4 regions of the Pantoea sp. SGAir0183 genome follow, and region 1 is predicted to be linked to each of the others. Evidence: riboswitches for the same ligand, from Rfam matches in the RefSeq annotation. Region 1 holds a riboswitch; each other region holds the start of a gene.
The links. Region 1 has a riboswitch for thiamine pyrophosphate ahead of thiM (hydroxyethylthiazole kinase). Riboswitches for the same ligand answer to the same signal wherever they lie in the genome.

Region 1 (7,509 bases):
ATTATCAAAATAGTATCCAAGTCTTCTTTGCAATGTGCTAATCGAAGTTGTTATAGTGCTATCCTTCAAGATAGCATTTTTGGATATAGTATCCAAATAGGATTGAACGCTCATTTCTTTTCCTTGTCGATAGCGTATTGAGAAAAACCATTATTGACATCTGATTGCGTTTTTTCGTATGCCCATCGTGGGATCGTAGGAGAGCTAATGTTTAGTTGATTCCTTCGATCAGAAAAAACCTTTATTTTTTCCTTTAAATCATTTTCAGATAAAGTTACTTCAATTAGCTCAATCTCACGAAAAAGACGAACATCATTTTTAAGGTTATTATATTCTCCAGCCGCTGATTTATGATGACCAGCACGCTTACTTGGATTCAAAGCAGTATTAATTGCTGTTAAGCATGTAAGTACAAAGGATATTAATATAGTAATATTAGTCATGTCCTTCAAAGCACTAAGACCAGCTATAGCAGATAATATTGCTATAGGTACCCCTATCAATAAATTACATCTTTCCCAAGGGGAAGACGCATTATAATGAGATTTGGAAGAATAAAGAGCATCCTCTTCGATACGCAAACATTCATCTTTGATTTTTTCAATAAGTTGGCTGCTCATTTTCATTCTCAATGATAAATTTTATGTAGCCTACAACATTCCTTAAAAAAATGTAAGGTTTAGGGTGAGAATATCGAGAAGGAAAAGCCCATAATAGATTGATTTAACTTATTTTTTAAGAAGGTAACATCATCGTAAAAAAAGGCCACTTTCGCGACCTTCTTAAACACAGTTCATTGAGAACGATCAAGTATCATATACGCTGGCTGGCACATACTACCCCGCTCCTGTAGCCAGTAGTAATCAAGATCGGCTACATGCACATCCAACCCCGAATCCACACGGTTGATCTGTAACCGTAGCCCTACAGTGCCCTTGTACGATAAACCAGATTCAACAACGTATTTGTACTTAACCCCACCTTCTTCTTCAAATGACTTGAGATAAGGCGTCATTTGTTCCTGAATTTCCTTTAAGCAAACAACTTCATTATTAAAAGTAAATGGTTTTTCTATTTTCCCAGCTGGTACAGCCGCAACTGACACACCAGAGCAACAAAATAACAGTACTGCGATAGAAGCCTTTTTCATATTAATATTCCTTATTGAAGGTTAGTACTTAATACTTCACCAGTATCAGCATTGAACGTACAGGAGTACTCTATATTTTTAAACGCACCAAACCCGTTTTGAGCCTGTGCTCTATGCCCGTAAAGAGTGACTAATTTCCTGCTTTTGTCGTACCAGCTATACGAAGAGAATTTTGGTTCGGTAATTCCATCAGTCCATTTAAATTGGTACTGAGCAGAATTTTCTACAGCTACCTTACAAATATAATCGCCAGCTTTATGTTTCGAAGCGTAGCAATGAGCATCATCGAGACATTTAGCTTCTTCCTCTTTTGTATGTCTTTCTTTTTCTGCGGCAAGTACAGCATCCTGAGACGCCTTTTCTGCTGCTTTGACGCGTTGTTCTTCGGCAAATTTGGCGTAATCAGTAACATTCGAAATATTATTTTCACGGGCAACAGAAAACTCTTTACCGTCTTTAAATCCAAGTTTTTGTGCTCTGGCTTCATCGCTTGATGAGCGGGCAGCACTTGCCACAATAGCAAGCACAATGATCAGTACAGGAACCGTATAATTATTAATGAGTTTATAGGGTAAGTACTTAGCCCGGAGAGTACCGAAGCCCATAACAGCCCAGCTGATCGCGGCAGCACTTGCCAGTAGCTGGCACAATCCAGCGACGGAAAGCATAACGACCGACCAGAAGCCAGTACCAGCGGAGAAAAAGTCACCAAATTTTTCAATCCCAGCCAGACAAAGAAAAACGCCCCAAAATCCATAGATTACCAGCTGTACCAGTCTCACGATCTTGTAACTCCTGCTCGCCTTTTAAGGTTAAAAGTACGGACTAAAACCATCCGTTTTCACGCCCTCAAGAGTAACACGCACATACAACAAAGATCGATATTGACGATCAATAATAGGTAAATTGATCGTCATAATCTATCAATAACTATTAATTTCATACAAATCAATAGGTAAAATCGATCCAGGGGATTCACTGGATATGAAACTGGCTATGTATCTGATTTCAATACGGGAAGTACTGTCTATTCCACCTCACAGACGCTCTTAAAGAGTCGTTACGCCGTTTTATGAGGTTTTGTGCGTTCAGGTACATCAGTAATGAATATCGTGTTCAGGGGCTTCCTGTGCGTTTTGTCGGAAACACCATCATGAAGGGGAATTGAGCGGATCGGGTTCGCTTCGCTCTGGACAGTACTGATAGTGCTTTTTCAGTAAGTGAAACAGCAGATACCCCACTAAGTACACAAAGGAGTCATCAGAATAATAAGTAATGAAATAACAATCAGTTACGTAATTATTGACAGAACAAAAAAACGCGATTGGTTCGCTCTGCAAGTGACTGGAAGGAACGAAGCAGTAGAATCGAATCCAGCGAACAGTACTCGCTTGCGGGTACTGTTTAATCATTTATATAATTATAACAATGAGATAGCTATCAAGTACTCACTGCGTGAGCACTCTCAAACTACCCGAAATAGTTCGCTTGCTTTGCCGCTCCTGCTTTCAGGCAGTTAATTCGCTTTCGCTCTTTTGTTGATGTCCGTTTTTCTCTAAACATATATTATAAGGGGTTATTTTTGGACATGCTGCTGCTTTTCATGTCGGTGTTTCGGACTGAATTTGCATCTCTTTTTTGTACTGCTTTCTGGTATCTGCCCCACATAGCCGTAGTATCGTCAGTACTGAGATCCGCGTTGACAGTACTTGCAAGAAACGCTTTGAATGCCTCTAACTCAAGCCCCGGATTGTCCTTTTTCCAGCGACTGAAACGTTTCGATTTTGTATCACTCAATGCAGGCAGTTTGTTAGCGTTTGTGGCTCCTTTTGGCCTTCCTGGTACACCTGGTGCTACGTTCTCCAGCACTCCGGGAATATGTTCAATATTTGTACTTAATGACTCAGCCTGCCATTTATCAAATACATAAACCGTTTGCTGTTCTGTACTATCGAATTGACGTGATACCCCTCTCAACGCGAACTGGTGAAGGCTCTCGTATTCTCTCGCTTGATGGATATCCTCACCTGTAATCTTCAATAGCAACTCACACAGCTTCGCTTCCGTGTCGTCAGGACGCATACAGGCTAACCAGACGCATGTATGTCGATCTTTGTAGTCGTTATGCCCCCTCGCATCAGGGCTTATTCTGTAAGCCTCATGTAGCTTCTGTTTATCGGTATTGTTGTTCGTCCAGTAGTATTCCTGGCCTTCGAGTACTTCAGAGAGGTAAGCATAAACACGCTGGAGTTGAGCGGGGCTTCTGTCCTTCCATGTTTTTGATAATTTTATATTTTCTGAGAAATAGTATACTTTGAGGCGTTCAGTTAAAGGTACTTTTCGTTGTTGCAGATCATTCAGACTGATTTGTTCAAATATTTCTGGTCTTGCCTTATAAATCAATGAGTTTTCGAAGTTAGCCCCCATAAAAGTTACAGGTAATCCAAGATACTTACTTAGATCTTTCCATCCAAGAATACTCAATTGCACTTTCTCTGGATCGACAAAGTAATCGTTACCCATGATGAAAATATCATTCTCAGCTATAACAGAAAGTTCTTGGGCGATTTTGTTCATTAAATCACCTTTTACCGCTTTCTTTTTCGCTGTTAAGTACAGCCTTTTTTCATCATCGACAATCTCATGCTCCTGCATCAGATCATGATATATAATATCTTTGATTCTCTGATTATCGTCATTAATATTTTTGAATGAATGAAAGTTAGTCACATCATCAAGCCAGATTTGCCACCCAGTTAACATATCTGTGGGAATTCTAAAAAATGTTTTATCACTAATAATGAGAACTCGCTCAACTGGTGTTTTGAGGAAAGCCAGTACTGTATTAATGACATTTTTACCTCTTGGCATTAAATCACTAATCAGTAATTTAGAACTATCAAATTTTTTAGATGTATTTGTTGCAAGTTTCTGTGTGTTTTGTACGATAATAAATTTTTCAGTACTGCCTTTAGTGTTAAGTACCCGATTGATCATATTACATAATGAAGTAGTTTTCCCTGAACCACACTCAGCAGATACATACTTAAACTTGGTAAAAATAGATTTGGGATTGATCATTTGTATACGCTCCATATTGATAAATTCAGGAAGGCCGATTCATGCGAGTGAGTCGGCTTTTTTTGAGGTGATAGATTAGTTGGTTAACTGGGGGCGGTGTAAATTCTTAAGTTTTACTTTTTGATACCAGTTTTTGTATTTCGTGAGTTTGTTACTTCTTAGCTTCTCTATGTATCCTTTTGGTAATCGCACTTTTAATATGTTACATATTCGTGCTGAGGTCATATCGCTACATAGAATGTTTTCATATTGATCAAAAGTAAGTGATATTTCTGATACAATTGTTTTTTTACGAACTGATTTATTCAGCGTCTTTCTATTAGTACGTATTTCCCTTTTCTTCAATTGTTATTCTCCATAATTTTTTCTTTTGCTAAGATATTGTTGCAGCCATTTTGTTGCAACAATACTCATATCTGGTGGGGAATTGTTGAAATACATCGCTTCATCATATTCTTCTTCCAGTCTTTTTAGATTAGATAATATTTCATTTTCTAAATTATCTTTTACTTTCATTTTAATGCCTATGTGTATAAGATTTGGTTTTCATATTTTAGTATAGGTCACAAAAAAAACTTGTTTCATGAGAAAATAACAGTTAATTACTGTCTCTACAGATTATTTCTGTTGAAGGTAATTACATAGCGGTAAGAAATGAATAAAGTAGGGCATCTACTTTATTTTTCTAAACATGATTCAAAACTTCATTTGGCGATAATAATGATTAATTCTGTCCATAGATTCTAACTATAACCGTTTTACATGGGTAAAGTATAATCAAGCTTTTTGTTTTCCTGTGGGGTACAAAATGGGGTACAGGCTGGGGTACAATGCTCAATAGTGAGATTCGTAAAAACAACCTTATACAAACAGGTAAACTTACATAACTCACTAATTAATAAAGAAATGTAATCTACACGACTCGGGGTGCCCTTCGTATGAAGGCTGAGAAATACCCGTATTACCTGATCTGGATAATGCCAGCGTAGGGAAGTCTGATGCCTGACCGCATTCGCCTTCTTGTCCGCCGGTTGGGAGTTCTGATGACACATCAACCGCACCATCTTTCTGATGCGCAATGCGCGCCCCTCCTGCAACAGTTTCGCCGTCAGTCACCGCTCGTGCACTGCATGACCAATGATGTGGTGCAAATGCTCACGGCTAATGTCCTGCTTGCTCTGAACGCGTCACCTGCCATGGTCATCGATCGCGAGGAAGCGCCGCAGTTCAGCGGTATCGCGGATGCACTGTTAATCAATGTCGGCACATTAACGCACGAACGCCAGCTGGCCATGGCCGCGGCAATCGAGGCGGCTAATCTGGCAGGCACGCCCTGGACGCTGGACCCGGTAGCGGTGGGCGCACTGACGTTGCGTACCCGGTTTTGCCAGCAGGTGCTGATGCAGTCGCCTGCCGTGATTCGCGGCAATGCTTCCGAGATTCTGGCGCTGGCCCAGCAGGCTGACGGCGGACGTGGCGTGGACAGTCTGCACGCCGCCGAAAGCGCCCTGCTGGCCGCCCAACAACTGGCGCGGGAGTATCAGACCTGTGTGGTGGTCACTGGCGAGGTGGATTATGCCACCGACGGGATGCGTACCCTGTCGATCGTCGGCGGATCGCCCTTAATGACGCGAGTGGTCGGTACCGGCTGTGCACTGTCTGCGGTCGTCGCCGCCTTTGCCAGCCTGCCGGGTGACAGACTGGTCAATATCGCCAGCGCCTGTCGGGTGATGGCACTGGCCGGAGAGAAAGCCGCACAGGCATCAACCGGGCCGGGCAGCTTTGCACCGGCGTTTCTGGACGCGCTCTGGACACTGGAGGCCGCCCTGTGAAACGCATCAATGCTTTAACGATTGCCGGTACCGATCCCAGCGGCGGTGCCGGGATTCAGGCCGACCTGAAAACCTTCTCCGCACTGGGCGCTTACGGCACCAGCGTGATTACGGCCCTGGTGGCGCAAAATACCTGTGGCGTACAGTCGGTGTACCGTATTGATCCTGATTTTGTCAGCGCACAGCTGGATTCCGTTCTTGATGACGTGCGCATCGACAGTGCAAAAATTGGCATGCTGTCCGACGCGGCGATCGTGGAGCGGGTGGCGGTTGGCTTGCAGCGCCGGGCAATCCCGTTTGTGGTGCTGGACACGGTGATGGTGGCCAAGAGCGGCGATGCCTTACTGAGTCCTGATGCCATTGCCTGTGTCCGCGAGCGCCTGTTGCCACAGGTGTCACTGATCACACCTAATCTGCCCGAAGCCGCCGCGCTGCTCGAATGCCGTATGGCCAGCAATGAGAACGAGATGCTGACGCAGGGCGATGCCCTTCTGGCGCTGGGTTGTCAGGCCGTGCTGATGAAGGGCGGACATCTGGATCATGGCGAAAGTCCTGACTGGCTGATCACGCCAGCGGGGCGGCAACGGTTCAGCACGCCTCGGGTGAAGACGCGCCATACGCACGGTACCGGTTGTACGCTGTCTGCTGCGCTGGCGGCCCTGCGTCCACGGCACAGTGACTGGGCGGAGACGGTTAATGAAGCCAAAACCTGGCTACAACAGGCCCTGCTGGCAGCCGATTCGCTGGAGGTGGGCCACGGGACTGGACCTGTGCATCATTTTCATCAGTGGTGGTAACGGCTTCGCTCAGCGATTGTACGGCGCGCTACTCAGCCTCGAACCAGTCACGGTTTTGCCTGATCACGGGCGCGAGCGAAAACATCATTGCCTGCAGATGGTGACGCAGGGCGGTTTCTGCCTGGTCCGCATCGCGCGCTTTCAGGGCGGCAAAAACGGCTTCATGTTGTTCGATCAGCGTTTCAGCGGGCGCGACCTGATTCAGGGTGAGATAGCGCACCCGGTCCATCGTCGCCTTGATGTTTTCAATAGTTTCCCATGCCAGCATACAGTCGATGCTCTCCGCAATCAGACGATGGAATTCATCGTCCAGGCTGAGAAACATCTGGCTGTCGCCCCGGGCGGCAGTGATGCGCTGGAGCTGCAGATTATGCTCCAGCGCCATCAGTCCGCGCTGGCTTGTTTCCCGCGCTGCGCGGCGTATCACGGCCAGTTCTACCGCTTCCCGGATAAAGCGTCCATCTTCGACCTGCTTCGCTGAAATCTTACGCACAAAGGTGCCGCGCTGTGGAAGGATTTGTACCAGACCGGCTTCTGCCAGCTTAATGAACGCCTCACGTACCGGCTGGCGAGAGAGATGAAAACGGGCGGAAACCTCTTTTTCCGACAGCAAAGCGCCCGGCTGAATGACGCAGGTGACGATATCTTT
Region 2 (7,509 bases), 1.7 Mb from region 1:
TGGCGGTAACAACGACGAGTAATCGTCAAACGCCTGATAAAAAACCCTGCTCCGGCAGGGTTTTTTTTTGCCTGCGAGATCAGGCTGTCTTATACAGGCGGCACCGGCATTCATAACGCGTGCTGTCGTGAAGAGTGTTTTCCGAAGTCCGTCCTGTTAACGAAATCGACTCACGCCTGTTTGCAGGCGAGCCGTAATTAAAAGCGTTTGTTGATATCGCTTCTCTTTAACCCGATATCTTTCAGCGCACTGTCGCTCAGTCTGCATAAAATCACGCGGGTTTCGCGCCGACACTGCCAGCGACGAAAATGATGCCAGATAAAGCGAAACAGGCTGAGTGAAACTGCAAAGGGTTTAGCGCTACGATTTTCCTCATATCCCATGATCCTGCCCTCAGTAAGTAACCTGAGAAATATTTTCATGCAGATACAATTTCCAATACAGATGCACCTGAAGCAATTATTTAACATACAGATTGCCGTCAGCGTGGACTGAATGGTAGAAATACAGGCTGTCTGTACTGTTTTGTCGGGTCATCAACCTGGCTGAGGTCGATCATGACGCGCTATCAACATTTAGCCACATTGCTAGAAAAACGTATTGAACAGGGGTTGTACCAAAGTGGCGAACGCCTGCCCTCCGTTCGGAGTTTGAGCGTCGAACATGGTGTCAGCATCAGCACGGTACAGCAGGCCTATTATCTGCTGGAGCAGAAACAGCTGATTATTCCGCAGGCGCGTTCCGGGTATTTTGTGGCGCCGCATAAGGCGATGCCGCCCGTTCCGGCCTTGACGCGTCCGGCGCAACATCCGGTGGAAATTACCCAGTGGGACGCGGTGCTTGACCTGCTTAACAGCCGCCGGGAACAGGATGTACTGCAACTGGGCAGCGGTATGCCGGATTTAACGCAGTCCACACTGAAACCTCTGTGGAAGGCGTTTAGCCGTCAGGCGCAGCAGCAGGAAAGCACGCTGCTGAATTACGACAACCTTTACGGTGTCGCCCGGCTGAGAGAACAAATTGCCCGGTTGATGATCGACAGCGGCTGCCAGCTGACCTCAGAAGATATTGTGATTACCACAGGCTGCCACGAAGCGCTGTCAGTGTCCGTGCGCGCAGTATGCCAGCCCGGCGATATCATTGCGGTCGAATCGCCGTCATTTCACGGCATCATGCAGACATTACGTGGGTTCGGTATTCGGGCCATTGAGATTCCGACCGATTCTGTAACGGGAATCAGCCTTGAAGCGCTGGAACTGGCCTTTGATCAGTGGCCGATCAAAGCGGTCGTCGTCGTCCCTAACTGCAACAATCCTCTTGGCTTTATCATGCCCGAAAAGCGCAAGCGCGCGCTGCTGAGTCTGGTACAGCGTTTTGATGCGGCGATCATTGAAGACGATGTTTATGGTGAGCTGGCCTGGGAGTACCCGCGGCCTTCATCCATTAAATCTCTGGATACAGAAGGACGCGTATTGCTGTGCAGCTCGTTTTCCAAAACGCTGGCACCGGGTTTACGTGTGGGCTGGGTGGCGCCCGGACGCTTCCGCGATCGTGTTTTGCATATGAAATACATTGTGACAGGTTCTACCGCCACTCAGCCTCAGCATGCCGTAGCTGACTTTATCCAGCAGGGCCATTACCAGACGCATCTTCGGCGGATGCGCCAGGTTTACCAGCGCAATTACGACACCTTTTCCTGCTGGGTACGGCATTACTTCCCTTGCGGTATCTGCGTCACGCGGCCTCAGGGCGGTTTTTTGATGTGGATTGAATTACCTGAGGCATTTGATGCGGTGCAGCTCAACCACGAATTACGCAAATCAGGGATCCAGATTGCCGTAGGCTCGCTTTTTTCGGCCTCCGGAAAGTACCGTAACTGTCTGCGCCTGAATTACGCCTTGCCCGCAAGCGGTAAGATTGAACAGGCACTGGCCTTGACCGGTAAGGCTGTCGAGCGGGCGATGGCCGCCTGTGCGCATCAGTCGTCGGCTGACCTGTCCGCCGTTATCGATATCATCGCTTCAGGTGGTGAGAAGCAGGGCCAGAAAGAGGAGGGAACTGGCCCTGGTCAGGCCATCCCGGCCGGACGCCAGTGACTTTAAAGGACAGAAAAAAGCTGCGCCAGTTGCAATGTTCATTGCCGTGCGCGGCTTTCCAGTTTTTACTGCCTGTTGCACAACGTGCGCGTTTATCTGCGCGACAGGGCGGGGTTAATGCCCGGATTCGGGCTCAACAAGCCGTAACAGCTCGCGGGTGGCCGCCCGCCAGTCCTCTGCCTGCGTAATGGCGCTCACCACGGCGATACTGCCGACACCAGTTTCAAGTACCGCCGGAACGCGATCAATGCTGATGCCGCCAATCGCCACGGTAGAGATCCCCTGCAACCGACTCAGATGGCGTTTAAGTTCAGACAAACCCTGCGGAGAAGAGGGCATCACCTTCGTCTGAGTCGGAAAGATATGTCCCAGCGCAATGTAGGAAGGACGCAGCGCCAGCGCCCGATCCAGCTCAGCATCATCGTGCGTGGAAATGCCCAGGCGCAAGCCTGCGTCCAGAATGCGCTGCACATTGGCCACGGCCAGATCTTCCTGCCCCAGATGAACGCCATAAGCCTTATGCTTAATCGCCAGCTGCCAGTAGTCATTAATAAACAGGCGCGCCTGGTAACGCTGACCTGTTGCGATAGCCTGGATGATGGTGGGTTCAACGATCTCATCTGGCAGATCCTTAATCCGCAGCTGAATCGTGCGCACCCCGGCATCCAGTAAGCGTTCGATCCATTCAACGCTGTCGACCACCGGATACAGCCCTAATCGCGGCGCGGTAGCGGGAAAGGCGTTCATTTACTCCTCCTTAATCGCTGTGGCGGGATGGTAGAGTTCACCGCCCCGTTCACGGAAATGATCAGACATCTGCGCCATGCCAACCTCAATAGCCTGCGCTTCCGCTTCCTGTCTGGCAGCATAGTCACGCACTTCCTGCGTGATCTTCATTGAGCAAAACTTAGGGCCGCACATTGAACAGAAGTGGGCGACTTTACCCGATTCCTGTGGCAACGTTTCATCGTGATAGGCCCGGGCTGTATGAGGATCCAGCGCCAGATTGAACTGATCTTCCCAGCGAAATTCGAAGCGCGCTTTCGACATGGCGTTGTCGCGGATCTGCGCCCCCGGATGGCCTTTGGCCAGATCGGCAGCATGCGCGGCGATCTTGTAAGTGATTAACCCCTGTTTCACATCCTCTTTGTTTGGCAGGCCAAGATGCTCCTTCGGCGTGACGTAACACAACATCGCGCAGCCAAACCAGCCAATCATGGCGGCACCGATGCCAGAGGTAAAATGATCGTAGCCCGGCGCAATGTCGGTCGTCAGTGGGCCCAGAGTATAAAACGGCGCTTCATGGCAATGTTCCAGCTGCTCTGTCATGTTGCGACGGATCATCTGCATCGGGATATGGCCGGGGCCTTCGATCATCACCTGTACGTCATATTCCCAGGCTATTTTTGTCAGTTCACCCAGCGTGTGCAGCTCAGCGAACTGTGCTTCGTCGTTGGCGTCCTGAATCGATCCGGGGCGTAATCCGTCGCCCAGTGACAAAGCGATATCGTAGGCTGCGCAAATTTCACAGATGTCGCGGAAGTGTTCATAGAGAAAGCTCTCTTTGTGATGAGACAGGCACCACTTCGCCATAATGGAGCCACCACGGGACACAATACCGGTCAGGCGTTTTGCAGTCATGGGAACGTAGCGCAGCAGCACACCCGCATGGATAGTAAAATAATCCACGCCCTGTTCGGCCTGCTCCAGTAACGTATCGCGGAAAATGTCCCAGTTCAGGTTTTCAGCCACACCGTTGACCTTCTCCAGTGCCTGATAAATCGGAACAGTGCCGATGGGAACAGGACTGTTACGCAGAATCCATTCACGGGTTTCATGAATATAGCGTCCGGTCGACAGATCCATGACCGTGTCCGCGCCCCAGCGTGTGGACCAGACCAGCTTTTCTACTTCTTCTTCAATAGACGAGGTCACCGCTGAGTTACCAATGTTGGCATTCACCTTCACGAGAAAGTTGCGTCCAATGATCATCGGTTCGGATTCGGGATGGTTGATATTGGCCGGAATAATGGCGCGGCCAGCGGCCACTTCCTGGCGCACAAACTCGGGGGTAATGTTTTCGGGCAGATGGGCACCAAAGCTGTGGCCCGGATGCTGTTGCAGAAGTACCTCACCACAAATGCGCTCACGGCCCATGTTCTCCCTGATGGCGATGAACTCCATCTCTGGCGTGATGATTCCCCGACGCGCGTAATGTAACTGGGTCACACAGCGGCCGGCTTTAGCACGGCGCGGCGTTGGCAGATGTTCAAAGCGCAGGTGATCCAGTCCGTCATCAGCCAGTCGCTGCTGCGTATACGCCGAGCTAATCTGCGTCAGTTTTTCGCTGTCGTCGCGCTCTTCAATCCAGCGAGCACGCAGTTTATCCAGTCCGCGATGCACGTCGATTTTTGCTGCCGGATCGCCATAGGCACCGGCGGTGTCATAAACCGGCACAGGCTCATTTTCCTGGTAAACGGGCTCATCTTTACTGCCGCCGGTCAATGTAGGGCTAAGCTGGATTTCGCGCATGGGGACACGAATGTCGTCACGACTGCCGGTCAGCCAGATACGTTTTGAGTTGGGAAAGGCACTGCCACCCTGCAGGGAATCAATAAATTCCTGTGCCTGAGCACGTTGTTCGCGACGGGTCGTTTTCGTAGTAGACATAGCAATATTCCAGTAAGTGGGAAGGTTGCTTGTCCGGAGTTCGGAAGGAGTAACGGCACAGCGGGCACCCTGAGTGCGGCGTACCGTAAAAATTTACTCTTGTTCCCTTCGCAGGTTCTAACCTGATCAGGTTCCGCGGATCCCGAATTAACGGTCTCAGCCCAATGGGCACTCCGACAAGATTTGGTTTAACGGTTAATCAGGTCCCGCAAGGACGTGCAACCGTCAAACCCTGACTAACATAAAACAGATGTTTTAAAGCCCACTCAGCATAAGGGGGCTTTTTATGAATCACAAGTTATTTACATTTGCGGCACTGTTAAGCAGGGCGGGCAATTTCACTGTCGTTCGCCACTGGCGGAGTCAGGTGATTGTCCCATGCCATTTGGATAAGCTTGTCTTCAAGGGTAAAACGCGCTTCAAGAGCTTCGCCGACTTCTGACAAGGCGTGCTGAAACGTCACATAGTTGTCATCATCGATGGCCTGTTGCAGGTGGCCGTCATACAGCTGCATCAACTGCTCGGTATTGGCTTCCAGCGACGGGTAAATCTGCGCGGCAGCCAGCAGCGGACTGGTGCCGTCCATCTCTGCAATCAAACGCTGGTAAAGGCTAAAGTGACCGGATGAAAGATAATCGACCAGCGTGTGGCAAAAGTTATCCAGTGCCTGCTCGTCCAGGCGAGTCAGCGCTTCTTTTTTCGGCTTGATGCCGACCAAATGGTAATAAGAAACCAACAGCTGGCGGCGAGCTGCCAGCCATGAATCTACCAGTTCATTACTGCCACCTACGCGTTGGGTCAGAACGTCTAACTGGTTAAGCATAGTTAACTCCGTATGCGTTATGCACCTTCATATTTCAGATTAGCGATGCGCCAATTGCGCTTGTTCTCCGCGAACCTGTCGGGATAAATAAGCGTGCTGTCGTCTTGCAACCAGAATTATTTGGGTATAGTTGTTCATCTACACACTTAACATCGGGACTTCAGCGTGCGGGTTGACGCTAAGGATGACGAAATAAATGCAATGCGAAATTTCAAGCGTAGACGCTGGATGGTGGATTGTCAGTAGTGAGCAGAAAATTTGGTTACCGCAAGGCGATTTACCTCACGGAAACGCACAGCAGTTTGGCCTTACCGGGCACCAGGGGCGCGTGATTGGCGAATGGCAGGGAGAGAAGGTCTGGCTGATTTGTGAAACGCGTTCGTCAGATATGCTGTCGTTGCGCCAGTTACTCAACGAAGATCCGGGCCTGTTTCAGCTGGCCGGGCGCGGTGTGCAGTTAGCGGAGTTTTACCGATCTCATCGCTGGTGCGGCTATTGTGGTCATGAGATGCATGCCAGTAAACGCGAATTTGCCTGCCTGTGTAGCCATTGCCGTGAACGTTATTACCCACAAATTGCGCCCTGTATTATCGTTGCTATCCGCCGTGGAGATGAGATCCTGCTGGCCAACCATGCGCGTCATCGTAATAACATTTACACTGTGCTGGCCGGGTTCGTTGAAGTCGGTGAGACCATTGAACAGGCGGTTGCACGCGAAGTGATGGAAGAGAGCAACGTGCGCGTGAAGAATGTCCGTTATGTCACTTCCCAGCCCTGGCCTTTCCCGCAGTCCTTAATGATGGCCTTTATGGCGGAGTATGACGGCGGCGACTTACAGCACGACGGTAAAGAGCTGTTGGATGCCGGATGGTTCCGTTTTGATGCGCTGCCTTTACTGCCTCCACCTGGCACCGTTGCCCGTCGATTAATTGAAGATACCGTTGCCCTCTGCCGCGCTGAGGCGTGAGAGTGCTACACTACTCGCTTGATACCGAGAGAGTCCTGACATGAGTGAACTGAAGAACGACCGTTATTTGCGCGCCCTGTTACGCCAGCCTGTCGATGTTACCCCCGTATGGATGATGCGCCAGGCCGGACGATATTTGCCGGAATATAAAGCCACGCGTGCCCAGGCGGGCGACTTTATGTCGCTGTGTAAGAATGCCGAGCTGGCCTGCGAAGTCACCCTGCAACCATTGCGTCGCTACAAGCTCGATGCGGCCATCCTCTTCAGTGATATTCTCACCATTCCTGATGCGATGGGATTAGGGCTGTACTTCGAAACGGGGGAAGGTCCATGCTTTTCAAACCCCGTAACCTGCCGTGCCGATGTCGATCGCCTGCCTGTTCCCGATCCTGAACAGGAACTGGGTTACGTGATGAATGCCGTACGGACCATCCGTAAGAACCTTAATGGTGAGGTGCCCTTAATTGGTTTTTCAGGCAGTCCGTGGACGCTGGCAACCTATATGGTAGAAGGCGGCAGTAGCAAGGCCTTCACCAAAATTAAAAAAATGATGTACGCCGAACCTGCCACATTGCATGCCATGCTGGATAAGCTGGCCGACAGCGTTATTCTCTATCTCAACGCTCAGATCCGCGCCGGGGCGCAGTCAGTCATGGTGTTTGACACCTGGGGCGGCGCATTGAGTGGCCGCGATTATCGCGAGTTCTCGCTGTATTACATGCATAAAATCGTCGACAGCGTACTGCACGAAAACGAAGGCCGTCGTGTGCCGATCACGCTGTTTACTAAAGGCGGCGGTCAGTGGCTTGAGGCCATGGCTGAAACAGGCTGCGATGCACTGGGCCTGGACTGGACTATCGACATCAGTGAGGCCCGCCGTCGTGTCGGGCATAAAGTTGCCTTACAGGGCAATATGGATCCCTCCATGCTGTACGCACCACCGGCCCGTATCG
Region 3 (7,509 bases), on a different contig from region 1:
TGATAATTTTAACCTTGCTGGCCTTTGCATGGCTGATGCCGTTGTTGAATCAGAACGATCCCCTGCAGCAGGATTTGTTACAGATGTTAACGCCGCCATCGGGTAACGCGTGGCTGGGTTATGACCATTTAGGGCGTTCGATGCTGGCGCGCCTGAGTGCGGCGCTGAGATTGTCGCTGGGGCTGGCGGCCCTGTGTGTGATTACAGCAATGCTCATGGGGCTGCTGGCGGGAATAGCCAGCGCCTGGTACGGCGGATGGGTCGATCGACTTTTCGGTATGCTGGCCGACATGTGTCTGGCGCTGCCGGGCCTGCTGTTAGTCCTGCTGCTCGCCGCAATCGCACCTGACGCGCCGCTCATGTTATGGCTGGGACTTTCACTGGTACTGTGGGTGGAATTTTTCCGTGTGACGCGCGCCACGCTGCGGCCTGTGGTCATGTCGCCAGCCGTTCAGTCATCTTCACTGCTTGGCTTCTCCATTGTTTATCTCTTTCGCCGACATCTTTGGCCGGCCCTGTCTCCGTTATTGCTGACACTGACCGTCTATGCATTCAGCAATGCCATTATGGCCGTATCGGCGCTGGGATTTATCAGTGTTGGCGTTCGTCCACCCACACCTGAGCTGGGCCTGATGATGACGGAGCTGTTCCCCTATACCTGGGAAGCGCCCTGGCTATTACTGCAGCCTGTGGTTGTGCTGTTTATCCTGCTGGTGGGGCTGAATTTGTTGGTCAACAAGGAGCGCAAATGGCAAGTATCGTAATCAAACAGGTCGCCGTCTTCGCGGATACCTGCATTGTTGAGCCTGTAAGTCTGAGCATCCATCCCGGCAGGCCCGTCACCTTCATTGGTGAGACAGGATCGGGAAAAAGTTTGTTTGCGCAGGCGATTTTCGGCACCTTACCCGACGGACTGAGGGCTGAAGGAACAGTAGTCATTGACGGGCAGCAATATAATCTGCAAACCGATCTGACAGCACTCCGTGCGCTGTGGGGACACCGTATTGCCGCGTTACCTCAGGAGCCCTTGCTGGCGCTTGATCCGACGATGCGTGTGAAAGGCCAGACAGAAGAGGGTTATCGGTACATACAGGGGTACACGCGTCAGGGCGCACAGCAGGCGGCAGGTTTGGCGCTGGACTCGCTGGGGCTGGCCCACGCGGCAGAGCGTTTCCCCTGGCAGCTTTCCGGTGGAATGGCCCAACGGGTGTGCTTTGCCGCTGCGCGGGCGGGCGGTGCCACTCTGCTTATCGCGGATGAACCGACGAAAGGACTGGATGTGGCGCGACGGGACGAAATTGGTGACATGCTCAACCTGGCCGTAGCCCGCGGCGAAGCCTTGCTGACCATCACCCATGATATCGCGCTGGCCAGGCAGTTAGGCGGTGACATTGTCGTGATGCATAAGGGAAAGGTGATTGAGCAGGGCAATGCCACGCAAGTCCTGAATGCGCCGCAGAAGGCTTATACGAAACAGTTGCTGGCCGCCGAACCCCATGCCTGGCCACCAGCCACGTTGTTGCCCTGTGATGACACCCTCGTATTACGGGCCGAAGGGCTTACTCTGAAACGCGCCGGGAAAACGTTGTTCCGCAATGTAAATTTATGCTTTCGCGCCGGTGAAATCGTTGGGCTTTATGGTGAGAGCGGCAGTGGCAAAAGCAGCCTGGGAGATACGCTATCGGGCTTGATTAAGCCCGATAAGGGAACGATAACCCGACCGGGCAGGTTTCATCCGTTGCGTTATCAAAAACTGTACCAGGATCCTTCTGCGGTTTTTCCACCGGATATCACTATGGCCCAGATCATCGACGATCTGCTGCAGCGCCACACAATTCCGGTGAGGCGACGTGATGAGCGGATGCGCCAATTGGGGCTCGGACAGGCGTTGTTACACCGTCCGGCTTCAGGATTGTCAGGCGGTGAGCTTCAGCGGTTTTCGCTGCTTCGGGCGATGTTGCTGAATCCCGTGTTCCTGTTTGCCGATGAACCCACGTCGCGTCTCGATCCTGTGGTTCAGCAACAGACGCTGGCCTTACTGACTGATCTGGCCATGCAGCAACGCTGCGCCATTCTGCTGGTCAGTCATGATCTCACGCTACTTGAGAGGAGTGCACATCGGGTCATTTCCCTTGATGCGATTAGCCTGCCTGATGACTGAGGCAGAGCACCCTCAGATGTGCTCCATGACCAGCACGGCCAGCGTATCCGGCTCCAGCGCACGAAAAATATGTTCAGTGTCGCCGGGATAGCTGATGTAGTCGCCCGGTGCCAGTTCGACGGGCGAGTCTGTGGGCCCGACCAGCGCGCGTCCCTGAGTCAAGATGAGATGCTCAATGGTGTTCGGCGAATGCGGTTGCGAGCGGCGCTCGCTGCCGGGCTGGATGTTTAGCAGATAGATATCCCGTCGCGCGCCGGGCGGACAGGTTGCCAGCAGGACGGCTTTATAATCCGCCTGCTCGGCGGCAACGGCAGGGCCTTCACCGCGACGAATAACCTGCAGGCGGTTCGCTTCCGGCTCCATCAGGCGGGCAAACGGAATATTCAGGGCAACGCAAAGTGACCACAACGTCTCAATGCCAGGATTACCGTTCCCCGCCTCAAGTTGAGAGAGGGTCGATTTTGCTATGCCGGCCCGACGCGCGACTTCTGCAAGTGTCAGTCCTGCCCGCTGGCGCTCTCTGACTAAACTGCTGGCGATAATATCAATGGGTGTACTCATCCTGCATCCTGTTCGTTATGGCGAACATATCGTTCATCTTGTAATGCTGCTGCGGTCCGTTCATTATAATGGGTATATCGTTCGTTATGGGATCTAATCGTGATGCTGGATAAAAAAGAGACGCTGGACAAGGGCGTGATAAAAGCCATTTTCCTTGTCTGTCTTGCCGATGGCATTGTTGGCCTGTCATATGGTTCGCTCGCTCTTGCAGAGGGTTTTCCGTTTTGGGTGCCGCTGGCGTTATCGACGTTGGTGCTGGCGGGGGCGTCTGAATTCCTGTTTATCGGTATCGTGGCGGGCGGTGGCAGTCCTCTCACGGCGGCAGCGGCGGGGCTGTTGGTCAATGCGCGTCATCTTCCTTTTGGTATCACTGTCAAGGATTTGGTCGGTCAGGGCAGACGGGGTCTGCTAGGATGCCACATCATGAATGACGAAAGTGTCGTGTTTGGCATTTCCCAGCCTACGCTGGCGCAACGTCGCCAGGCATTCTGGATATGCGGCATCAGTATTGGCGTGATCTGGCCTGTGACCGTAATGGCTGGCGCGGCGATAGGGCAGTTTATTCCGAATGTGTCTGCTATCGGCCTGGATGCGGTCTTTCCCGCGATCCTGATTGCGCTGATCTTTCCTGCCTTACGCAAAGCGCGCACCCGCATTCCTGCTATGACTGGTGCGTTTTTGTCGCTGGTGGTCACGCCTTTCGTACCTGCCGGTATGCCCGTATTGTTTTCCTTGCTGGGCCTCTTTACATGGAGATCGCGCAAATGAATCACGCCATGATTATTGCAGGTATTGCGTTGCTGGCTGCTGGCACCTACGCCATCCGTTTCGCGGGTGTTAAACTCGGCAATCGTCTGCCCGTCAGTGAACGAACCCAAAACATGTTATCCGATGCTGCCACTATACTGCTGCTTGCGGTTGCGGCAACCACCACGCTGTTTGAAGGCCAGCATTTTGCAGGGATGGCCAGAGTGCTGGGCGTCGGGTTTGCCCTGTTCCTTGCCTGGCGTAGAGCTCCGCTGATTTTCATTATTCTGGGCGCGGCCTGCATGACGGCGTTGTTGCGCTATATGGGTGTACCCTGAATGCGCTATTTATCTTGCCGGACCCGGCGATAAATTGCGTGTCAGCCTTGACGAACAGCGTCGCTTAAAATACAACTAGAACCCGTCAGGGGAGTCTCGCCAGAGAGACTGAGAGGCTAATAGCGCCATGCGCGGCTTAGCGACCCTTAGAACCTGACCCAGTTGATACTGGCGTAGGAAGACGGGCATCTGCGCATCGCGTAGATGCTTGCCGCAGAGCCTGTTTCTGTCAGGCTTGTGCTTTTTCCCTTCTTGTATCGCGGGTCTCTGAGAGCTAACAGAGAGGCCAATGTGACTATCCTTATTCCGTTTTTACCCCATCAGGATGGCGGACAATGAGCCGCTGGTCAGTGCTGGGCAGCGGTGTATCCGGACTCTGTATCGCGACGTTACTGGCCGAACACGGCGAGAAGGTTGAAGTCATTACACGACCGAATTGTCAGGCGGCGTCCCACTGGGCTGGCGGCATGCTGGCACCCTGGTGTGAGGCAGAAAGTGCGCCTCAGCAGGTCGTTGAATGGGGACAGCACGCTGCAGCGTGGTGGGCAGCCCGCGTAAGTGGCGTTGAACAGCAGGGCACACTCGTACTCACGCCACCGCGTGACAGCGCCGAACTTACCCGGTTTGCCAGCATGACCCTAGCGCATCAGTGGGTTGCGCCAGGTGACATCGAACCCGCGCTGGAAAACCGCTTCGCCCGGGGATTATTTTTCCCGGCTGAAGCGCATCTCGATCCGCGTCAGGCAATGCAACAGTTACGTGCACGTCTGGTCAGCGCGGGCGTCAGTATTCACGCTGGCAAGCCCAGCGGACGCATTATTGATTGCCGCGGTATTCATGCGCGTGAGGCACAGCCAGCCTTGCGTGCGGTGCGGGGCGAAATGCTAATACTGCAAACGGATGAGATCACGTTTTCCCGACCTTTACGCCTGCTGCATCCCCGTTTTCCTTGCTATCTGGTTCCCCGGGCGCAGGGGCACTTTATGCTCGGGGCCACCATGGTTGAGAGTCAGGATACCAGCCCCATCAGCGCGCGCGCCATGATGGAGCTGCTGAGCGCTGCTTACAGCATTCATCCTGCGCTTGCCGAAGCGCGCATTATCGAAAGCGGGACGGGGTTACGTCCTGCTTATCACGACAACCTCCCCGACGTGCGTTATGAAAACGGTGTCTTTTCCATTAACGGTATGTATCGCCATGGCTTTTTGCTGGCACCGGTTATGGCCGAAAAGCTCATGCATCAACTTGCAACAGAGAGACTACTATGCGAATCGAACTAAATGGTCGTGCTATCGAGACGAAAGCCGGGACGCTTGCGGAGTTGTTAGAAGAGCAGGGTATTGACGCTGGCTGTGTGGCCAGTGCCCTCGATGGAACCTTTGTTCCCAGAGAGCGCTATGCCTCGCAGTTGCTTGAGGCCAACTGCCGTCTGGAAGTGCTGTCGCCAATGCAGGGAGGTTGATCATGTTTTACGACTACAAGGGCGACTCCCGTTTTTTACTGGGTACGGCCGGTTATCCCTCACCGGATATTCTTCAGCAGGCTGTTGTGGCCTCCGGTGCGGATATCATCACGGTCAGTCTGCGTCGGGAAGGGAATCAGGGTGGGGCCTTTCGCGATTTACTGAAAACGCTGAATAAGCGCGTGTTACCCAATACAGCGGGTTGCCATACCGTCAGGGAAGCCGTCACGACGGCGCATATGGCGCGCGAACTGTTTGCCACGCCATGGATCAAACTGGAAGTGATCGGGCACGCGGATACCCTGCAACCGGATCCTTTCGCCCTGGTGGAGGCCGCCCGTATTTTATGTGCCGAAGGTTTTCATGTTTTTCCTTACACCACAGAAGATCTGATTGTGGGCGAAAAACTGCTGGAAGCGGGCTGTCAGGTGCTGATGCCCTGGGGCGCGCCCATTGGCTCGGGGCAGGGGCTACGCAATATTGACGGTTTACGCACCATGCGTGCCTGGTTTAAAGACGTTCCGCTGATCATTGACGCGGGTATCGGTGCTCCCAGCCAGGCGGCGCAGGCGATGGAGCTGGGCTTTGATGCCGTGTTGCTGAATACCGCCGTCGCGAAATCCCACGATCCGGTACGCATGGCGGGAGCGTTTGCCAGTGCCATTCAGTCAGGACATCAGGCGCGGTTGGCCGGCATGATGGAACGTCGGGATATGGCGGTCGCCTCCACGCCCGTTTTTGGTCTGGCGCAGTTCAGTTAAGGAGCGAAAATGTCGCGATATCAAAGACAGACTATGTTGCCCGAAGTCGGGGATGAGGGGCAGCAGGCGCTGGCTGCAGCCCGCGTTCTGGTCGTGGGCGCGGGTGGACTCGCGTCAACCCTGTTGCCCCTGCTCGCAGGTGCCGGCGTGGGCTATATTCGGCTGTATGATCATGATGTCGTGACGCTGCATAATTTGCATCGCCAGACGTTGTTTACCGTTGCCGACATTGGCGAGCACAAGGTTTTCTGCGCGCAGCGTGCGCTGGCGCAACGCAATCCTGACATACTCATCGAGCCGCATGTTGATGCCCTTCGTGCCAGCATTATCGATACGGCAATGACAGGGATTGATTTGGTCATTGACGCCGCAGACAATTTTGCAGTGACCTATCTGCTCTCCGACAACTGCTATGCCCGACGAATTCCCCTGGTGAGTGCCTCAGTGCTGGGAAGACAAGGCTATGTTGGCGGATTCTGCGGCGGAGCGCCCAGCTATCGCGCGCTGTTTCCCCGTTTACCCAAAGCATCAGGCAACTGCAACACTGCGGGGGTTTTAGGCCCGGCGGTCGCCACCTTAGGCGCCATGCAGGCTCAGATGTCGCTCAGCATACTGCTAACGCTGTCGCCGTCACCGTTAGGGGGCATGATCAACTGTGATTTTGTGTCATGGCAACTGCGTCAGTTCCGCTTTGACGCGGCACCGGAACCGGAAAAACCCGGGATTCCGTTTATTGATCCTGCCTTGTTGACGCCAGACGACTGCGTGGTGGAGCTACGTGGGATGGATGAAGCCCCCGTGAGCGTCAGCACGAATGCTGAGAGGCTACTGCCACAGGATATTGCCTGCTGGCAGCCGCCCGCGGATAAGCGCATTGTTCTGGTCTGCGCCAGCGGCATGCGTGCCGCTCAGGCCGCGCAGGCACTGGAAGCGCGTGGCTGTGAGCGGCTGGCCATCATCGCCGACCGCTAAATCTGACGGAAAAGCAGGCTTATCAGGCCCGGTCTGAACGACGGGCCTGATAGATATCGGGTCGGGTAATCGTCCAGGCGTAATCGGGCCGGTTGACGGGCTCGTAACCGAACTTTTTATATAGCCATGGCGCGGTTGAGGTGAACAGTAGCATCCTGCGAAGTTTATCCACGATGGGATGGGACTGACAGCAGGTAATCAGCCAACCTCCCAGACCTGCGCCCTGATACTCTTCCAGCACGTAGACATCACATAAATAGGCAAAGGTGGCGTAATCAGTAACAAAGCGTGCAAATCCGATCTGCTGTTGATGATGAAAAAGGCCAAAATTTAAGCTGTTCTCTACCGACAGGGCCACGGTTTCTCCATCAATACCGGCTGCCCATGTTGAGCGGGTGAGATAGCGATGAATCGCCTCAATATCCATCCTTGCGCGATCTGTCGTGATCAGATAATCGTCTTTATACCATTGCTGAACGGCTACCATCTGTTTCCCCCTGCCTTCCG
Region 4 (7,509 bases), 2.1 Mb from region 1:
CGTTGGGTGCGCCAGCCCTTCGATGAGGCCGACGGGATCGATCAGAAAGGTGCGGATAATCGAGGGATAAAGACTTTTGTAATCCAGCACCAATACGGAATCATACAGGCCTGGCCGGGAATCCATCACATAGCCGCCGGGGCTGGCTTCCGGCGCAACATCGCCGAGATTGGGGGCGACAAAACCGACCCGATGCATGCGGGGAATATACAGATGGCTGAAGGCCGCCACAGAGCCGCCGTGGCGATCGACCGCCAGCCCGTTAACAGCGGCGCGCTCCAGCAAAAACGGCATGATTTCGGTTTTATGGAAGATGCGTGTGACCAGCTCGCAGTCCTTCAGGTTATAGCGTGCCAGCGCCGGTTTATCGTTGGCAAAACGCCAGTTGATCTCTTCCATGCGCTGCCACGGGTTATCGATAGCTTTGCCTTCGCCGAGCAGTTGTTGTGAAACCGACTCCAGACTAAAAGAGGGGAAATCCCAGAAGGCGGATTTCAGCGCATCAATACCGTCAATGATCAGCCGACCTGGCGCCTGGGCAAAAAACACGCCGGGTTTAAAACCGTGCTCACGCCATTCCAGTACAGCCTGCTGGCGGCCCAGGCGTAACGGAATGCCATAGCGGTCGGCATGTTTCTGCAGAACGCGCAGGTCAAACTGCACCACGTTCCAGCCGATCACCACATCGGGGTCGTGGTCGGCAAACCAGCGATTGAGCGCCTCCAGCAGTTGAGGGCGGGTTTCCAGGTAAATGAGTTCGAAATCCAGTGCGCTGGCATCGCCGTTAGGCGGTCCCAGCATGTAAACCTGACGCTGGCCGCAGCCTTCAAGGCCAATGCAGTAAAGCTCACCATGCTGGGTGGTTTCGATATCCAGTGAGACCCATTTCAGCGGTGGGCGGTAGTCAGGATGCGGTTTGAGCCGGGCGTTAACCAGCGCATCGCCCTGCGCGTCACCATCGAACCACACGGGCGCGGTGATAAACCGTTCCATCAGATAGCGTTCAGGTGGACGAATATCGGATTCGTAAAGGGGAATGCCGTTTTCGCGCAGTTTCTTTTCAATCCACTGAAGCTGGCGATGCTGGCGGCAGTAAAGGCCAAATACCGGCCGGCGGCGAAAATCGGTTAACTGGAGAGGCTGCATGCGCACCTGGCGCTCGTCCTGTAGCAGCGTTTCGACCTGCGCCTGGTACTCGCAGGGAATAAACGTCACCGATTCCTGCACGGGCAGCACGACGCGCTGAGCACCGTCATCGGTGGCCAGCCAGAGCGTAATTTCGGTGCCTTGCGGCGTATCGCGCCAGTGACGGCTCAGCAGAAACCCTGCGCGGGGCTTATTCACGTATTCTCCAGGCTGATAGCGAATCGGGCATGCGGTTAAAAAGTATAACATGGATATTTATACAGTGTCTCCCGGTGCGTTTTGTCAATATTGGCCTACAATTCTTGCCTTGACGCTGTGATGTCTGCTCTGGACAATCCAGCCTTCTGCTTTTTCTGAGGATTGATATGGAAGCCTGGGTTCAACACCTGATTACACAGTCGCTGGAGTGGGCGCTGTTTGCCGTGGCGCTGGTGACGTTTCTGGAGTCACTGGCGTTTGTGGGGCTGCTGCTCCCCGGCACCGTGATGATGGCGAGCCTTGGCGCGCTGGTGGGCAGTGGGCAGATCGGTTTGTATCCCGCCTGGGCCGCTGGCTTCGTCGGTTGTCTGCTTGGCGACTGGGTTTCTTACGGGATTGGCTGGAAATTTCAGGGGCCGCTTCATCGCTGGAAATACCTGCAAAAATACAAAGGGCTGCTGGATAAAACCGAACATGCGCTGTATCAGCACAGCATGTTTACCATTCTGGTCGGCCGTTTTGTGGGACCCACTCGCCCGCTGATCCCGCTGGCGGCAGGTATGCTGGAATTGCCGGTACGCAAGTTTCTGCCCCCCAATCTGATCGGCTGTATTTTATGGCCCCCGCTTTATCTGTTGCCGGGGATTCTGGCAGGCGTGGCGATTGATGTCCCGAAAGAAGCCCAGGGCGGTCACTTTATCTGGCTGCTGGTTGCCGTTGCCCTTGTGGTGTGGCTGGGATGCTGGCTGTGCTGGCGCTGGTGGCGCGGTGAAAAGACCCGCGACTGGGCCACCGCGTATTTGCCGCCTGAACGACTGCGCTGGCTTGCGCCACTGGGCCTGGTCGTGGCCGTTGCGGCCTTCGTCGGTATTCAGTTTCACCCGATGATGCCAGTTTTCCGCCACCTGCTGTGGCAGGTCTTTATCGGTTAACGACGTGGGATGCCGAGTACATCGGCTTCCCGCACGTCCCCTGACAGCAGCCGGTCTGTTGCGCCATCCCAGTAAACCCGTCCATCTACCACCACCACGCTGCGTGGCGCAATCTGCTGCGCATCTTCAAGACTGTGCGACACCATAAGTAATGTGATTTCACGGGCTTCGCAGACGGTACGCACCAGGTTGAGCATCTCGCCACGCAGTGCCGGATCAAGCGCCGAGAAAGGTTCATCCAGCAGTAATACCGGCCGCTCGCGCAGCAGGCAGCGTGCCAGCGCTACGCGCTGACGTTGTCCACCTGAGAGCTGGCCTGGCAGGCGCGACAGCATCTCACTGAGCCCGACCTGCTGTGCAATGGTGGCTACCTGCTGACGCTGGTCCGCAGTCAGCCTGAGCCCGGGATGTAAGCCCAGCCCCAGATTCTGTTCCACGCTGAGATGCGGAAACAGGTTGTTTTCCTGAAACAGCATCGATACCGGGCGCTGAGCGGGCACGCTGTGGGTATGATCGACGCCATCCATTATCAGACTGCCCTGGCTGACGGGCAGAAAGCCGGCAATCAGATTTAACAACGTACTCTTACCCGCGCCGCTTGGACCAAGAATCGCCAGCCGTTCGCCGCGCCCGGCGTGAAGGGAAAAACGCATCGGCAAATGCTGATACAGGTAAGTCAGATTATTCAGTGTCAGCATGGCGACCCGGTAATTTTTCCATCAGAGTAAACAGAGACAGGCAGAGCACCAGCAACAGTAATGCGGTAACGGCTCCGTCGGCCCCACGATAGGCACCAATCTGCTGATAGAGGTAGAACGGCAGCGTACGGAAATCGGCGTTACCGAACAGCGCCACGACGCCAAAGTCTCCAATTGACAGTACGCAGGCAAACGCCAGCGCCTGTGCCAGTGGCCGCTTCAGTGCACGGAGTTCTATCAGCGTCAGGCGGTTCCATCCGCTGATCCCTAATGCGCCGCACAGGTGGTTGTAGCGTTCTGCGATATCCCGCATCGGGTTTTCCAGCACTTTCAGGGCATAGGGAATGGCGATCAGTGCATTGGCGAACATCACTACGCCATCCGCCGCATCGGGCAGCCCTGTAGTGGCATTCAGCAGCAGGAAAAAGCCGGTTGCCAGCACGATACCCGGCATGGCCAGAATCAGCATGCCGCTGGTGTCCATAAATTGTGCGGCAAGTTTACGCTGGCGCAGGCGCAGTTCGCGGCTGCTCCAGAGCAGCATGGTCGTCAGTAACACGCACAGCACGCCAGCGCCCAGGGCGATGCGCAGTGAGGTGAATGTTGCCTGCCACAACGCCGGTTGTTGCAAGGCGCCGCGCAGTCCGCCGTCCAGGCCATTAATAATCACTGCGATCAGGGGCGGTAGCAGTAACAGCAAGGCTAAACCGATGAGAGCAATGTCACTGATGCGCGCCAGCACGGAATCCTGCGGATCGCGCCAGCCCTGGCGCTGCGTGTTGCCAGCGGGAATGGCGTGACTGAAGCGCTGACTGAGAAGCACCAATACCAGGCAGCAGCAAAGCTGAATCAACGCCAGGAGTGCGGCGCGTCCCGGATCGTAGTCGTAACTTAAAGCCTGAAAAATGGCCAGTTCGATAGTGGTGGCCCGCGGCCCGCCACCCAGTGAAAGAACCGTGGCAAAACTGGCGAAGCAGAGCATGAAAATCAACGCACCGGTAGGCAGTAACTGGCGACGTAGCCACGGCCATTCAAGGAGCCGAAAGTGATGCCAGCCACGGATATTCAGCTGTGCAGCAAGCTGACGCTGTTCGGCCGGAATGCTTTCCAGCGCCTGCAGCATCAGGCGCGTGGCCAGCGGCAGGTTGAAAAAAACATGGGCCAGTAAAATGCCCTGAAGCCCGTAAGGCGAGAAGTGATAGTCCACGCCAAACCAGGCGCAAAGCCGGGCCAGCCAGCCCACCCGACCATAGACAGTGAGCAGACCAAATACCGCGACCAGCACCGGCAAGACCAGCGTCATGGCGCACAGGCGTAATAATCCCTGACGGCCAGGAAAACGGCGTCGATAGAGAGCCCGGGACAGCGGAATGGCCGGCAGCAAAGAGAGCAGGGCGGAGAGCAGCGCCTGCGTAAATGAAAAGCCAATCACATGATGCAGATAGGTATCCTGCAGAACCGCACGCCAGTCGGTCGCCGGGGCCGCCATCCACAGTGCAGCAAAAGCTGACAACGCCACGCTGCAAAGCAGCAACGTGGCGAGTGAACCCGGAATCAGCCAGAAGGGGATCAGCGACTCACGGCGCGTTGCCATTGGCTGACCCATTGTGAACGGTGGCTGGCGACGGCTTCAGGCGAAAACTGTAATGCCGTCTTCGGCACGCTGAGTGAAGCAAAGCCTGCAGGCAGGTCGGTTTTGATCACCGGGTACATCCAGTTGCCGGTTGGAATCGTATTCTGGAAAGCGGGCGTGACCATGAACTGCATAAACTGCTCTGCCAGTTTTGGTTGTTTGCTGTTAGCCAGGCGGGCTGCCACTTCCACCTGCAGATAGTTGCCTTCGGCAAACGGTGCCGCGGCATAGTTATCTTTCTTCTCTTCAATAATGTGATAAGCCGGCGACGTGGTATAGCTCAACACCAGATCGCTCTCGCCTTTCAGAAACAGACCGTAGGCTTCACTCCACCCTTTGGTCACCGTGACGGTTTTCTTTGCCAGCTTTTGCCAGGCTTCAGGCGCCTTGTCTCCGTAGACTTTTTGCATCCACAGCAGCAGGCCAAGGCCCGGCGTGCTGGTGCGGGGATCTTCATAAATCACGCGCCATTTTTCGGGGCTTTCGACCAGTTCTTTGAGGCTCTTTGGTGGGTTTTTCAGCGTGTTTTTGTTATAGACGAACGCGAAGTAGCCGTAATCGAAGGGCACAAAGGTGGTGTCCTTCCAGCCGCCGGGAACCTGCAATTTACCGGTATCAACGTCGCTTTTGGCAAACAGCCCGGTTTGTTGCGCGGCCTGCAGGAGGTTGTTATCCAGCCCTAAGACCACATCGGCCTTGCTGTTCTTGCCTTCCAGACGGACGCGATTCAGCAGCGAAACCCCGTCTTCCAGGGCCACATATTTCAGTTCGCAACCGCACTGGGCTTCAAAGGCTTTTTTAACGGCCGGACCCGGTCCCCAGTCAGCGGAAAACGAATCATAGGTGTAAACCGTCAGGACAGGTTTGGCCGCGAAGACCGGGGCAGAGAGTAACAGCAGCACGGGCAGGACGTTTTTTAACACTTTGCGCTCCTATAGCGGCAGGGTTGAGTCGCAAAGGATCTGAGCAAAGTTGCCTCTCAAATCCCTACGTCGGCATTAACCGATTCAGGTTCGACGGGTATATCTCAGCGCTCTGGCATGATGGAAAGAGGCACCCCGTTGAGAACGTCACATTCTAGTCATTTAATGCCCGCCGGGAAAGGATCACAGCGTGGGCGGTGCAAACCAGGCGGATTTAAAGTCAAACCACCCCAGCGTATTCATCCGTACTCCGCGCATACTGCGCTGGCCTTCCAGCAGCAGCCAGTGATGAAACAACGGATGAAGCCAGTTGCTTTCAACCAGCTGTTTCGCCCATTCAGCAAGGGGGAGCGTTTTCTCACGCCAGCGCGCAGCATCCTGCTGCCAGTTCACCGGCAGGCAGTGCTGCAACAACGGGACTTCGTATAACAGCGCAAACAGAGAATAGTCCAGGGGCAGGGTAAAGTTGACGCTGCCGAGCCAGATATCGCTTTCACCTGTGCCCTGATGCCAGGATTCATAACTGACCTCACGCACGTCCAGCGTCACGTCGTGTTGCGCCAGTAGTGGACGCAAGGCATCGGTGATACTGACGTGCTCAATGTGCTGGTTATAAACGGTCAGCGTCAGGTGTGTCAGGCCTGCGGGTTTTTCTACCGGTGTCAAATCACGCCGGTGGTGCCAGCGGGGCAGCAGGCCGTAAGCAGGAAACCAGTAACGCTGGTAGCCCAGATCCGCATTGTTCAGTAAGGCGATGGGGTTAAGCAGGAAGCTAAGCCAGCGTCGAATGCCCGGTTCGCCTGCCTTCGCGGAGCGCTGGTCAAACAGTAAAAAGTAGCAGCCCTCTTCAAGCCGACTCTCTTCCTGTTTCTCATCGGCCTGTTCGCCCTGCAGGCGAACACCGGCATAAACCACTTCGTCACTGATCTCGGGCAGCACCCATACCGACACGTCATCGATCAAGGCGCGATAGCCAAAGTAGTCGTCGAAGGCTTCGATCTTCAGCTGACTTTGCTGATTGCGGATGACCCGATAGGGCCCTGTCCCTATGGGCTGACGGGCAAAATCGCGCATATCGGGCCACTCGCGCGGCAGAATCATGGCGCTGACGCTGCCCAACAGCCAGGGTAGCCAGCTGTCGGGCTGATCTAAATAGATATCCAGCGTCCAGGGGGCAGGGGAGTCAAGTCGCTGAAGATGGCAAAACAGCGGATGCTGGCGCAGGCGCTCAAGGCTGGCAATCACATCGTCCATGTCGAGTTCCCGGCCATGATGGAAACGGATAGCCGGACGTAAATAAAAGCGCCAGTGTCGATCCGAATGTTGCTGCCAGTGATGAGCGATATCGGCTTCGATTTCCCCTTTTTCCTCATTTATGCGTGTCAGACCGCTAAAAATCTGACGAGCGATATGGGTTTCTGACCGACGCAGGGGCGATCCAGGCAGCAGATTGAGCAGAGGGCGATAGTAGAGGACGCGCAGAATATGTTTTCCCTGCCGGAAACTGCGGCCCAGATGCGCGCTGATCATCTGTCTGACCTGATCTTTATCGCCGACAAGCTGCACCAGTTGATCAATACGATCCTGTTCCAGCAGGTCTTCAGCGCGCTGCTGCTGCAAGGTTAGTCCGGTGTAGCAGAAGGTGAGCACGGATCGCTTGCCCCGTCCGGCCTCCGCCTGCCAGGTGAGCCAGCCGGCTTCCTGCATCCTGTTAAGCAGGTTCCGCATATGGCGACGTGAACAGTGCAGGGCGTCGGCCAGCTCACCCAGGGTGGTTTCCTGCGATTGCCCCTGACAGCTCTGCCACAGACGAATGAACTGCTGCTTCAGACGTGATGACGACATAAAAGAGGAACTCCCTCTGAAACCTGCTCTGTTTTTCCTGCCCTATTTTAGAGGCAAACTTTCTCGCATTGGAAGAGCGGGAGGCATTCAGCGATGGATGGCGCTCTGACATGGACGGCAGCGATGCCCGTCCC

Region 2: another riboswitch for thiamine pyrophosphate. It lies ahead of thiC (phosphomethylpyrimidine synthase ThiC); the one in region 1 lies ahead of thiM (hydroxyethylthiazole kinase).
Region 3: another riboswitch for thiamine pyrophosphate. It lies ahead of C1N59_RS21205 (FAD-dependent oxidoreductase); the one in region 1 lies ahead of thiM (hydroxyethylthiazole kinase).
Region 4: another riboswitch for thiamine pyrophosphate. It lies ahead of thiB (thiamine ABC transporter substrate binding subunit); the one in region 1 lies ahead of thiM (hydroxyethylthiazole kinase).

What each region holds. Positions count from the first base shown of each region.
Region 1 covers NZ_CP028053.1:1,528,710-1,536,218, forward strand. Annotated here, with positions in the region: gene C1N59_RS07205 (SMODS domain-containing nucleotidyltransferase) at 1-114, opposite strand, end outside; gene C1N59_RS07210 (SLATT domain-containing protein) at 111-620, opposite strand; gene C1N59_RS07215 (hypothetical protein) at 794-1,150, opposite strand; gene C1N59_RS07220 (hypothetical protein) at 1,162-1,932, opposite strand; gene C1N59_RS07225 (type III restriction endonuclease subunit R) at 2,717-4,231, opposite strand; gene C1N59_RS07230 (hypothetical protein) at 4,580-4,747, opposite strand; TPP riboswitch at 5,145-5,240, shown strand; gene thiM (hydroxyethylthiazole kinase) at 5,275-6,063, shown strand; gene thiD (bifunctional hydroxymethylpyrimidine kinase/phosphomethylpyrimidine kinase) at 6,060-6,860, shown strand; gene C1N59_RS07245 (GntR family transcriptional regulator) at 6,889-7,509, opposite strand, start outside.
Region 2 covers NZ_CP028053.1:4,205,094-4,212,602, reverse strand. Annotated here, with positions in the region: gene rpoC (DNA-directed RNA polymerase subunit beta') at 1-22, shown strand, start outside; gene C1N59_RS19600 (DUF1127 domain-containing protein) at 198-383, opposite strand; gene C1N59_RS19595 (aminotransferase-like domain-containing protein) at 558-2,096, shown strand; gene thiE (thiamine phosphate synthase) at 2,211-2,843, opposite strand; gene thiC (phosphomethylpyrimidine synthase ThiC) at 2,844-4,766, opposite strand; TPP riboswitch at 4,853-4,952, opposite strand; gene C1N59_RS19580 (Rsd/AlgQ family anti-sigma factor) at 5,086-5,589, opposite strand; gene nudC (NAD(+) diphosphatase) at 5,786-6,556, shown strand; gene hemE (uroporphyrinogen decarboxylase) at 6,597-7,509, shown strand, end outside.
Region 3 covers NZ_CP028057.1:130,194-137,702, reverse strand. Annotated here, with positions in the region: gene C1N59_RS21230 (ABC transporter permease) at 1-764, shown strand, start outside; gene C1N59_RS21225 (ABC transporter ATP-binding protein) at 749-2,161, shown strand; gene C1N59_RS21220 (helix-turn-helix domain-containing protein) at 2,174-2,722, opposite strand; gene C1N59_RS21215 (AzlC family ABC transporter permease) at 2,825-3,490, shown strand; gene C1N59_RS21210 (AzlD domain-containing protein) at 3,487-3,807, shown strand; TPP riboswitch at 3,885-4,004, shown strand; gene C1N59_RS21205 (FAD-dependent oxidoreductase) at 4,143-5,087, shown strand; gene thiS (sulfur carrier protein ThiS) at 5,072-5,269, shown strand; gene C1N59_RS21195 (thiazole synthase) at 5,272-6,030, shown strand; gene C1N59_RS21190 (HesA/MoeB/ThiF family protein) at 6,040-7,002, shown strand; gene C1N59_RS21185 (GNAT family N-acetyltransferase) at 7,025-7,489, opposite strand.
Region 4 covers NZ_CP028053.1:3,595,456-3,602,964, reverse strand. Annotated here, with positions in the region: gene polB (DNA polymerase II) at 1-1,344, opposite strand, end outside; gene C1N59_RS16760 (DedA family protein) at 1,512-2,276, shown strand; gene thiQ (thiamine ABC transporter ATP-binding protein ThiQ) at 2,273-2,974, opposite strand; gene thiP (thiamine/thiamine pyrophosphate ABC transporter permease ThiP) at 2,958-4,568, opposite strand; gene thiB (thiamine ABC transporter substrate binding subunit) at 4,544-5,530, opposite strand; TPP riboswitch at 5,574-5,678, opposite strand; gene sgrR (HTH-type transcriptional regulator SgrR) at 5,714-7,375, opposite strand.